3 regions of the Pseudomonas marincola genome follow, and region 2 is predicted to be linked to each of the others. Evidence: predicted binding sites of a transcription regulator. Region 2 holds the regulator's gene; each other region holds the start of a gene.
The links. The regulator sigma-54, encoded in region 2, starts transcription at its own class of promoters, with help from an activator protein. The targets are predictions, from matches to a motif close to ANTGGCATNNANNTTGCTNT.
Positions count from the first base shown of each region.

Region 1: PMYSY11_RS12250 (CmpA/NrtA family ABC transporter substrate-binding protein) is a predicted target of sigma-54. The motif match lies at 1,189-1,208, and genes of this name have one in related genera.
Region 3: PMYSY11_RS12825 (circularly permuted type 2 ATP-grasp protein) is a predicted target of sigma-54. The motif match lies at 1,897-1,916, and genes of this name have one in related genera.

Region 1 covers NZ_LR215729.2:2,647,372-2,650,650, forward strand. The annotation lists gene acnB (bifunctional aconitate hydratase 2/2-methylisocitrate dehydratase) at 1-1,100, shown strand, start outside; gene PMYSY11_RS12250 (CmpA/NrtA family ABC transporter substrate-binding protein) at 1,323-2,528, shown strand; gene PMYSY11_RS12255 (ANTAR domain-containing response regulator) at 2,547-3,125, shown strand.
Region 2 covers NZ_LR215729.2:3,900,389-3,903,667, reverse strand. The annotation lists gene hpf (ribosome hibernation-promoting factor, HPF/YfiA family) at 1-297, opposite strand, end outside; gene PMYSY11_RS18030 (RNA polymerase factor sigma-54) at 571-2,079, opposite strand; gene lptB (LPS export ABC transporter ATP-binding protein) at 2,207-2,932, opposite strand; gene lptA (lipopolysaccharide transport periplasmic protein LptA) at 2,935-3,279, opposite strand, start outside.
Region 3 covers NZ_LR215729.2:2,761,339-2,764,617, forward strand. The annotation lists gene PMYSY11_RS12820 (alpha-E domain-containing protein) at 1-310, opposite strand, end outside; gene PMYSY11_RS12825 (circularly permuted type 2 ATP-grasp protein) at 454-1,863, opposite strand; gene PMYSY11_RS12830 (type 1 glutamine amidotransferase) at 2,277-2,984, opposite strand; gene PMYSY11_RS12835 (ribonuclease E inhibitor RraB) at 3,093-3,279, opposite strand, start outside.

The sequences.
Region 1 (3,279 bases), 1.3 Mb from region 2:
GTTTCCCAATGGGTATCTCGTTCCCAGCAGGTTCGGGTCTGGTTGCGTTCGCAGCAGCCACTGGCGTTATGCCACTGGATATGCCGGAATCCATTCTGGTTCGCTTCAAGGGTAAAATGCAGCCTGGTATCACTCTGCGTGACCTGGTCCATGCAATCCCTTACTACGCCATCCAGAAAGGCCTGCTGACTGTTGAGAAGAAAGGCAAGATCAACGCCTTCTCCGGCCGCATTCTCGAGATCGAAGGTCTTGACGAGCTGACCGTTGAACAAGCGTTCGAACTGTCTGACGCCTCTGCAGAGCGCTCTGCAGCCGGTTGCACGATCAAAATTCCGGAAAAAGCCATTGGCGAATACCTGCAGTCGAACATCACCCTGCTGCGCTGGATGATCAGCGAAGGCTACGGCGATGCGCGCACCATGGAACGTCGCGCTCAAGCGATGGAAGCCTGGTTGGCTGAACCGAAGCTGATGAGTGCTGATGCCGACGCCGAATACGCTGAAGTGATCGAAATCGACCTGGCTGACTTGAAAGAGCCAGTGCTGTGCGCACCTAACGACCCGGACGATGCACGTCTGCTGTCGAGCGTTCAGGGCGAGAAGATCGACGAAGTGTTCATCGGTTCGTGCATGACCAACATCGGTCACTTCCGCGCTGCCGGTAAGCTGCTGCAAAAAGTCACTGGCGGTATCCCGACTCGTCTGTGGCTGTCGCCGCCGACCAAGATGGACGCTCACCAACTGACTGAAGAAGGCTACTACGGCATCTTCGGCAAAGCCGGTGCGCGCATGGAAATGCCGGGTTGCTCGCTGTGCATGGGTAACCAGGCACGTGTTGAAGCCAACTCCACTGTGGTGTCGACTTCTACCCGTAACTTCCCGAACCGTCTGGGCGATGGCGCCAACGTGTACCTGGCCTCTGCCGAACTGGCAGCGGTTGCTGCAATCACCGGCAAACTGCCGACGGTTGAAGAGTACATGGGCTACGCGAAAGACATCGACAGCATGGCTGCCGACGTTTACCGCTACCTGAGCTTCGACCAGATTGCCGAGTTCCGTGAAGCCGCTGCGAACGCCAATATCCCGGTTGTTCAAGCTTAAGCTGCACGCGCTTAGCGTCTGAAAAAGCCCCGCCTCGTGCGGGGTTTTTTTATGCCTGAAACAAGCCCGAACACAGGCGTAACCGCTCAGTGGCACATGGCTTGCTTATATCGAGGCATGCGCTGCAAAGGTGGAGCGCATGGTCTGACAATGGCGTCGTTTCTGTTCTGCTTTAAGCAGTCACGGATACGACGCTTTTTTGTGTTGCGAAAGGAACGGGCAATGAGCGATAGCACTCGTCGCAGTGATGTACTTGATTGGGTTAACGGCTCAGACGCACCCGAAAAAAGCGTACTCAACCTGGGGTTTATGGCCCTCACAGATTCAGCATCGCTGATAGTGGCGGCAACACAAGGCTTTGCCCAGCCCTACGGGTTGACCTTGAACCTGCAGCGTCAGGCGTCCTGGGCCACGCTGCGCGACAAGTTGCTCAGTTCCGAACTCGATGCAGCTCAAGTGCTGTACGGGCAAATCTATGGCACGCATCTGGGTATTGGCGGCCCTGCCACAGACATGGCCATTCTCATGGGCCTCAATCAGAACGGTCAGGCCATCAACCTGTCGGCGCAACTGATGCAGGCCGGCGTGACCAATGGCGAGGCACTGCACCAGCACGTGCATCATGACGGTGCAAAACTGACTTTCGCCCAGACCTTCCCAACTGGCACACACGCCATGTGGCTCTACTACTGGCTGGCCAGCAATGGCATCCATCCACTTGAAGATGTACGCACCGTAGTAGTGCCGCCAGCGCAAATGGTCGAGCATCTGCAAGCGCAGCGCATTGATGGTTTTTGCGCTGGCGGGCCATGGGGCGCACTGGCGGTCGATCAGAATCAGGGTTTTACCGTGGCTACCAGCCAAAGCATCTGGGCCGATCACCCGGAAAAAGTGTTGGGGGTTACCCGCGAATTCGTCGAGCTGTACCCCAATACGGCACGCGCACTGACCATGAGCGTGCTCGAAGCCAGTCGTTTCATTGATGAAAACCCGGAAAACAAACGCAGCACTGCCAAGCTGATCAGCAGCAGCGAATACCTCAATGCGCCGCTGTCGAGTGTCGAGCCGCGCTTTCTCGGGCATTATCAAGACGGCCTCGGCAACGCTTGGGCTGACCCGCATCCGCTGCATTTTCACGCGGGCGGCGCGGTCAACATGCCGTACTTATCAGATGGCATGTGGTTCATGAGCCAGTTCCGCCGCTGGGGTTTGTTGCGTGAAGCCCCCGACTACCTGGCAGTTGCGCAGCAGATACATCAGCTGGAACTGTATCGTCAGGCCGCCACGGCGCTGGACATCAAGATTCCAGCGCCTATGCGCAGCAGCACCCTGATGGACGGCAAGTGCTGGGACGGCCTCGATCCCGAGCGCTACGCCAAAAGTTTCGATCTGCACGCCTTGAGCACTCGCTCAGGCATTGCCAACTAACAGGCAGGAGACCGAAACATGATGCGCGTTCTACTGATAGACGACACCCCGAAAAAAGTCGGACGCCTCAAAGCCGCGCTGATCGAAGCCGGTTTTGAGGTAATCGAAGAGTCCGGGCTGACCATCGACCTGCCCGCCCGCGTCGAAGCGGTAAGACCTGACGTGGTGCTAATTGACAGCGACTCACCGGGGCGGGATGTGATGGAGCAAGTGGTCTTGGTCAGCCGCGACCAGCCACGTCCAATTGTGATGTTCACCGATGAACACAACCCGGCGGTTATGCGTCAGGCGATTCAGTCTGGCGTGAGTGCTTATATTGTCGAAGGCATTCATGCCCAGCGTCTGCAACCGATTCTTGATGTGGCAATGGCGCGCTTCGAGAGTGATCAGGCGCTACGTGCGCAGCTGCACGCCCGCGACGCTCAACTGGCCGAACGCAAGCGAATCGAACTGGCCAAAGGCCTGCTCATGAAGATGAAGAGTTGCGATGAAGAAGCGGCCTATACCCTGATGCGCCGCCAGGCCATGAGCCGTCAGCAAAAACTGATTCAAGTGGCTGAGCAGATCATCGCGATGAACGACCTGCTCGGCAGTTAGCGGCTGTTATCGACCATAAACTGTACCGGCAAAATAGTGACTGCTGCGTTGCAATACACAGTCACGCGGCGCTGTCAGCGTTCGGGCAACCGTTTGCGCAGCAGCGAAAACGTCCGGCCAGCTCTGAGTCGGCTCGACTGTGTGGCAAGGCCAG
Region 2 (3,279 bases):
AGCGCCTTGCTGACGGTCGAGCTGCTTTTCCTTGTGCTTGATAAGTTGTCGGTCAAGTTTGTCTGTTAGTAAATCGATTGCTGCGTACATGTCATCGTGTTCAGCGTTGGCAACGACTTCGCCGCCCGCTATGTGCAAGGTCGCTTCAATTTTCTGCTTGAGCTTCTCGACCTCCATGATGACTTGTACATTGGTGATCTTATCGAAGTGGCGTTCTAATCGACTGAGTTTCTCCTCGATATAGTCACGCAGGGCGTCGGTCACATCCAGCTGGTGTCCACTGATGTTGACTTGCATACCGCTTTCTCCTTGTTGCCGTGTAGTAGTGACAGGCAATTTGCCTGCCGCCGGAACACTGAAGCTTGCTCACTTACCCTGTAGCGGTTCTGCGGTGCTGTGTAACGCTGTTTGACGCGGGTTGTGTTGCCTCAAACATGTCGGACCTGCATATCACCCAGAGTAAGCAGATTGTCTGCCGGGTCGCTTCGGCTTCTGCCGTGCGCTTTGCTCAGCCCTGATATCAGTATGGCTGTTTTGCAGGAAAGCACAGGGTTTGCTTTGGCGACTCCCTCACATTAATCGTTTGCGCTCGCTGGACGGTGCTATGCCGAGTGACTCACGGTATTTGGCAACGGTGCGGCGAGCGACTTGAATACCTTGTGCCTCCAGTAAACCAGCGATCTTGCTGTCGCTCAATGGCTTTTTTGCATTTTCCGCAGCAACCAGTTTTTTAATGATTGCGCGAATCGCTGTCGACGAGCATTCACCGCCTTCAGAGGTGCTTACGTGGCTTGAGAAGAAATATTTCAACTCGTAAATGCCGCGTGGTGTGTGCATGAATTTTTGCGTGGTGACGCGTGAAATCGTCGATTCGTGCATACCGACTGCCTCGGCAATATCGTGCAGAACCAGCGGTTTCATGGCCTCGTCACCGTAGTCGAGGAAGCCGCGCTGGTGCTCGACAATCTGCGTGGCAACCTTCATCAGGGTTTCATTGCGACTCTGCAAGCTCTTGATGAACCAGCGCGCCTCCTGCAACTGATTACGCATGAAGGTGTTGTCGGCGCTGGAGTCTGCGCGGCGCACGAAACCAGCGTACTGCGGGTTGACCCGTAAGCGCGGCATGGCTTCCTGGTTGAGTTCTACCAGCCAGCGGTCATTGTGTTTGCGCACAATGACGTCGGGGACTACATACTCCGGCTCGCCAGACTCGATTTGCGAGCCGGGGCGCGGGTTGAGGCTCTGAATCAGCTCAATGACCTGACGCAGTTCGTCTTCCTTGAGCTTCATGCGGCGCATCAGTTGGCTGTAGTCGCGGCTGCCCAGCAGGTCGAGATAATCATTTGCCAGACGCTGGGCTTCAGCCAGCCAAGGTGTTTTTGCGGGCAGTTGGCGCAGCTGCAGCAACAGGCACTCGCTGAGGGTGCGTGCGGCAATGCCGGCGGGCTCGAACTGCTGAATGCGGTGCAGAACGGCTTCGACTTCATCAAGCTCGATGTCGAGTTCCGGGTCGAATGCGCTGACCACTTCGTCGAGGGTTTCTTCGAGATAACCCTGCTGATTGATGCAGTCGATCAGGGTCGCCGCGATAAGCCGGTCTTTGTCCGACATTGGCGACAGGTTGAGTTGCCACAACAAATGGCTTTGCAGGCTTTCGCCTGTCGAGGTGCGCGTGGTGAAGTCCCACTCGTCATCGTCGTTGCTAGGCAGGCTGCTGGCGCTTGTCTGATAAACGTCTTCCCAGGCGGTATCAACCGGCAGCTCATTGGGAATGCGCTCATTCCACTCGCCATCTTCCAGGTTGTCTACGGTTTGCGACGGTTCCTGATAAGTCGGTTCCTGGAAATTGGCCTCTTCCTGATTCGGTGAGGCAGCCGTTTCCGCTCCGTCAGCCATAGGGTCGGAATTATCGAAGTCGTCGCCATCTTCTTGGCGCTCGAGCATCGGATTGGACTCCAACGCCTCCTGAATCTCTTGTTGCAGATCCAGGGTTGAGAGTTGAAGTAGGCGGATGGCTTGTTGCAGCTGAGGCGTCATCGTCAGCTGCTGGCCCATCTTCAGGACTAGCGATGGTTTCATTGCAGACCTTATTAACCGGCGTCTATGCGCAATCCACTACAGGGCATTTGAGCCACAAGGAGGCAGAGTATATGCCTTTCCCCGTGGCCTTTGCCTAGCACTGCTTTTGAGTTTGGGCATGATTCGGCTAGAGCCTGAACTCATGTCCCAAATAGACTTCTTTTACAATCTCGTTGGCCAGAATGGCTTCGGAGTCACCTTCGGCAATCAGTTGGCCGTCACTGACAATGTACGCAGTTTCGCAAATATCCAGCGTTTCGCGAACGTTGTGGTCGGTGATCAGAACGCCAATACCTTTGGCTTTCAGGTGGTGAATAATCTGTTTGATGTCCCCGACCGAAATCGGGTCCACCCCGGCAAATGGTTCGTCGAGCAGTATGAATTTAGGCGCCGTGGCCAGTGCGCGGGCAATTTCAACCCGACGACGTTCACCACCCGACAAGCTCATGCCGAGATTATCGCGGATGTGGTGAATATGAAATTCTTCGAGAAGGCTTTCCATCTCCGCGTGACGCGCAGCACGGTCGAGCTCCTTACGGGTCTCGAGAATCGCCATGATGTTGTCCGAGACGCTGAGCTTGCGAAAGATCGACGCTTCCTGCGGCAGGTAACCAATGCCGGCGCGCGCGCGGCCATGCATCGGCAGGTGGCTGACATCCAGGTCGTCGATCAAGACGCGACCCTGATCAGCCTGCACCAAACCTACAATCATGTAGAAGCAGGTGGTTTTACCGGCGCCGTTAGGCCCGAGCAGGCCAACAATCTGTCCGCTTTCGATGTTCAGGCTGACGTCACGCACGACCTGGCGGCTTTTATAGCTTTTGGCCAAATGCTGGGCTTTCAGAATCGCCATCGTTATTCGGCCGCCTGTGGTTCAGCTGGTTTGCTTTTCGGCTGGATAACCATGTCGATGCGCGGGCGCGGTGTGGTGATCTGGTTGCCCGTGGCGCGACCGGCATTAACGATCTGACGCTGCGTGTCGTAGACGATTTTCTCGCCTTCGAAGGTATTACCTTCTTGAATGACCTTGGCCTGATCGATCAGGACAATGCGATTCTTGCTGGCAAAGTACTGGATGGTAAGGCCATAGGCTTTAACCAGTTCTTTGTCTTCTGCGGGCTTCTGCTCGTAATAAGCCGGTGTGCCGACAGAGGTGAACACGTCGATATCACCTTGAGCAGTTTGCGTGATCGTCACGGT
Region 3 (3,279 bases), 1.1 Mb from region 2:
TGCGCCCACGCACTGCATGCGCGTTGGTACGGGCCGCTTGCAGGCAACAATAGATACTCGCCGGGTTCTGCGGATCGAGAGCGAAAAAGGTCAGCATGCGTTCGGCATGCATCTGCCCGTACTTTTCCAGGTACTCGTCCAGCGTGCCCGTAATCAGCAACGGCATGGCCAATTCATCGAGGCCATGTTTGCTGCCGTCTTGTGGCATCAGCGACAGTGAATAACTGACATCGAGCATCCGTGCGAGGTTTTCAGCACGTTCCAGATAACGCGACATCCAGTACAAATCCGAGGCAGTTCGACTCAACATAATCAGCCCATGCTCACAGTAATGTGCCAACGCGGAGGCCTGCAGCCAAAACGGTGCAGAACGTGGTGTGATCAATGCTTGGCATAAACCCTCCTTGTTGTCTTGTTGATAGCCCGCAATGCAGTCTGCGCATTGCCCTTGTTCTAGTCCTCGACGACCCAGGTATCCTTGGTGCCACCGCCTTGCGATGAGTTGACGACCAAAGAGCCTTCACGCAGCGCCACACGCGTCAAACCGCCCGGCACCAGCCGGGTTTCGCGGCCAGACAACACAAATGGGCGCAAGTCGATATGCCGCGGTGCAATGCCCTGCTCAACAAAGGTTGGACAGGTCGAAAGGCACAAGGTTGGCTGAGCGATGTAAGCATGTGGTTTGGCGATCAGGCGGGCGCGAAACGCCTCGATCTCTGCCTTACTGGCTGCGGGGCCCACCAACATGCCATAGCCACCCGAGCCTTGAGTTTCCTTGACTACCAGCTCACTCAGATTAGCCAGCACATGTGACAGATCTGCCGGTTTACGGCACTGCCAGGTCGGTACGTTCTTGAGAATCGGCTCTTCACTGAGATAGAAACGAATCATTTCATCGACGTAGGGATAGATCGACTTATCGTCCGCCACCCCGGTACCAATGGCGTTGGCCAGCACCACATTGCCCGAGCGATAGGTCGATAGCAGCCCGGGTACGCCGAGCATTGAATCCGGGTTGAAGGCCAGCGGATCGAGGAAGGCATCATCGAGGCGGCGGTAAATCACATCGACCTGCTTGGGACCCGCAGTGGTGCGCATGAACAGTTTGTCGTCACGCACATACAGGTCCGCGCCTTCGACCAACTCGACACCCATCTCACGCGCCAGAAACGCATGCTCGAAATAGGCACTGTTGAAGCGCCCCGGCGTGAGCACCACCACGGTCGGATTGTCGAGCGGTGATGAGGCGCGCAGCGTGTCGAGCAACAGGCTCGGGTAATGATCAATCGGTGCTACCCGCTGCGCCGCGAATAGTTCGGGAAACAAGCGCATCATCATTTTGCGGTCTTCGAGCATGTAGCTCACGCCGCTGGGCGTGCGCAGGTTGTCTTCGAGGACGTAATAACTGCCGTCGCCATCGCGCACCAGATCGACACCGGCAATGTGCGCATAGGTGTTGCGATGCAGATCGAGCCCCTGCATGGCCAACTGGTAACAGTCGTTCGCCAGCACCTGCTCGGCTGGAATCACACCGGCCTTGATGATTCTCTGATCGTGATAGAGATCGGTGAGGAACATGTTCAATGCCTGAACACGCTGGATACAGCCCCGTTCGACCACGGCCCATTCACTGGCTGGGATACTGCGCGGGATGATGTCGAATGGGATCAGCCGCTCGGTGCCCTGATCATCGCCGTAAAGCGTGAAGGTAATCCCAGCACGGTGGAATAACAGGTCGGCTTCACGGCGGCGCTGCGCCAGCAGATCTTGCGGGGTTTCGGCTAACCAGCGGGTGAAGTCACGATAATGTGAACGGCACTCACCATTGGCCATATACATTTCGTCATAAAAGCTGCGGGCCATGCTCTGCTCCTTGTCACCCGATTGATGTGGAGCATTGCAAGGCCTGAGCCAGTCTGATTAATTGTTATTAATCAATTAGTTATAGCCCACGAAAAACAGAGCCGCACCAAAACAGCCCACGTGAACTGCGCCCAGCAAAGCCAATGCTCCAAACCAAAGCACATTTTGCGCAGAAGGTTTGCATCAAGGTGTTACTTGTACGCGCCAGCCACTTTTGCAGCAACAAACCACTCGTTAGGTTCATGCAAGTTTCATAATTGGCGCCAACACCCGTCAGGAGCATAGCTGGGTGTTGCATCACAACTGACCGGCCTGATGTTTGCGAGCATTGCCCTCAGCGTTGTTGCCGACCGTTTTGATTCGGCAAATGGGCAGGCCCGGGCACGCACAAATCCGAGCCGTTGCCGTACAGATCAAGCCGCCATCATGGCCAGCCAATGCCGGTAAAAACCTTCGGCAGTGCGATTGAGATCACGCACGCGCTGTTGAAGATTGCTCAGCATCGTGTCCAGCGATTGCTGGCTCGGCTCGGATGGATCAAGCAAGTGCGACCAGTCACCCAGCCATTGGCGGACAAGCTCCTCGGTCATTTCGGGGTGACCTTGCAGCGCCAGAATCTTATCGCCCCAGGCAAATGCCTGATTCTCACACCACGGGTTTCGCAGCAGAGGCTGCGCGCCGTCGGGGAGCATGAAGGTGTCGCCATGCCATTGGAAAATATCAAACTGCTCTGGCAGATGACTCAACCACGGGCTCTGCGCCGCCGCGGGCGTACGCTCAAGGGTTTGCCAGCCGCTCTCGGTGTAGGGCATTTTGTGGATCTGCGCACCGAGCGCCTTGGCCAGCAACTGGCCGCCAAGACAATGGCCGATCATGGGAATGTCGCGCCGGATAAAGTGCTGCAACGCAGCGACTTCGGTTTGCAGCCACGGCAAGGGATCATTAACGCTCATGGGCCCGCCCATGATGGCGACCGCCTTGGGCCGGTCGAGGTCAAGGCCGTCGAGCTCACCCAGATCAACACGCAGCACGCTGAAATCCAGCTGCGCCTCATCCAGCACCCGGGCAAGGTGGCCAGGGTGGCAATAATCAATGTGGGTCAGAATTACTATATCGGTCATAACAGCCTCCTGCGCCAAGTTTGCGGCATGCAGGCGGTGCGGTCGAGCCTTGGGTGATACACCGGCTAGCCTGTAACCAGCCGGTGTGGTGACGCGGATGTCACTGAATCAAGGGTTTAGACGCTTGAGCTCCTGCGTCACACCCCAGCCTTCAAGTTTACCTCCCTGCGGAATTACCAGCGCTTCAAGGTCTTGTTCAAAGTCACCAATACCGTGGTATGTCGCAAACATCACCTTGCTTACTTGCAGGTGCCAGGCACCGTCTTCACGCACGGTAATCTGGGTGTTGCATGAC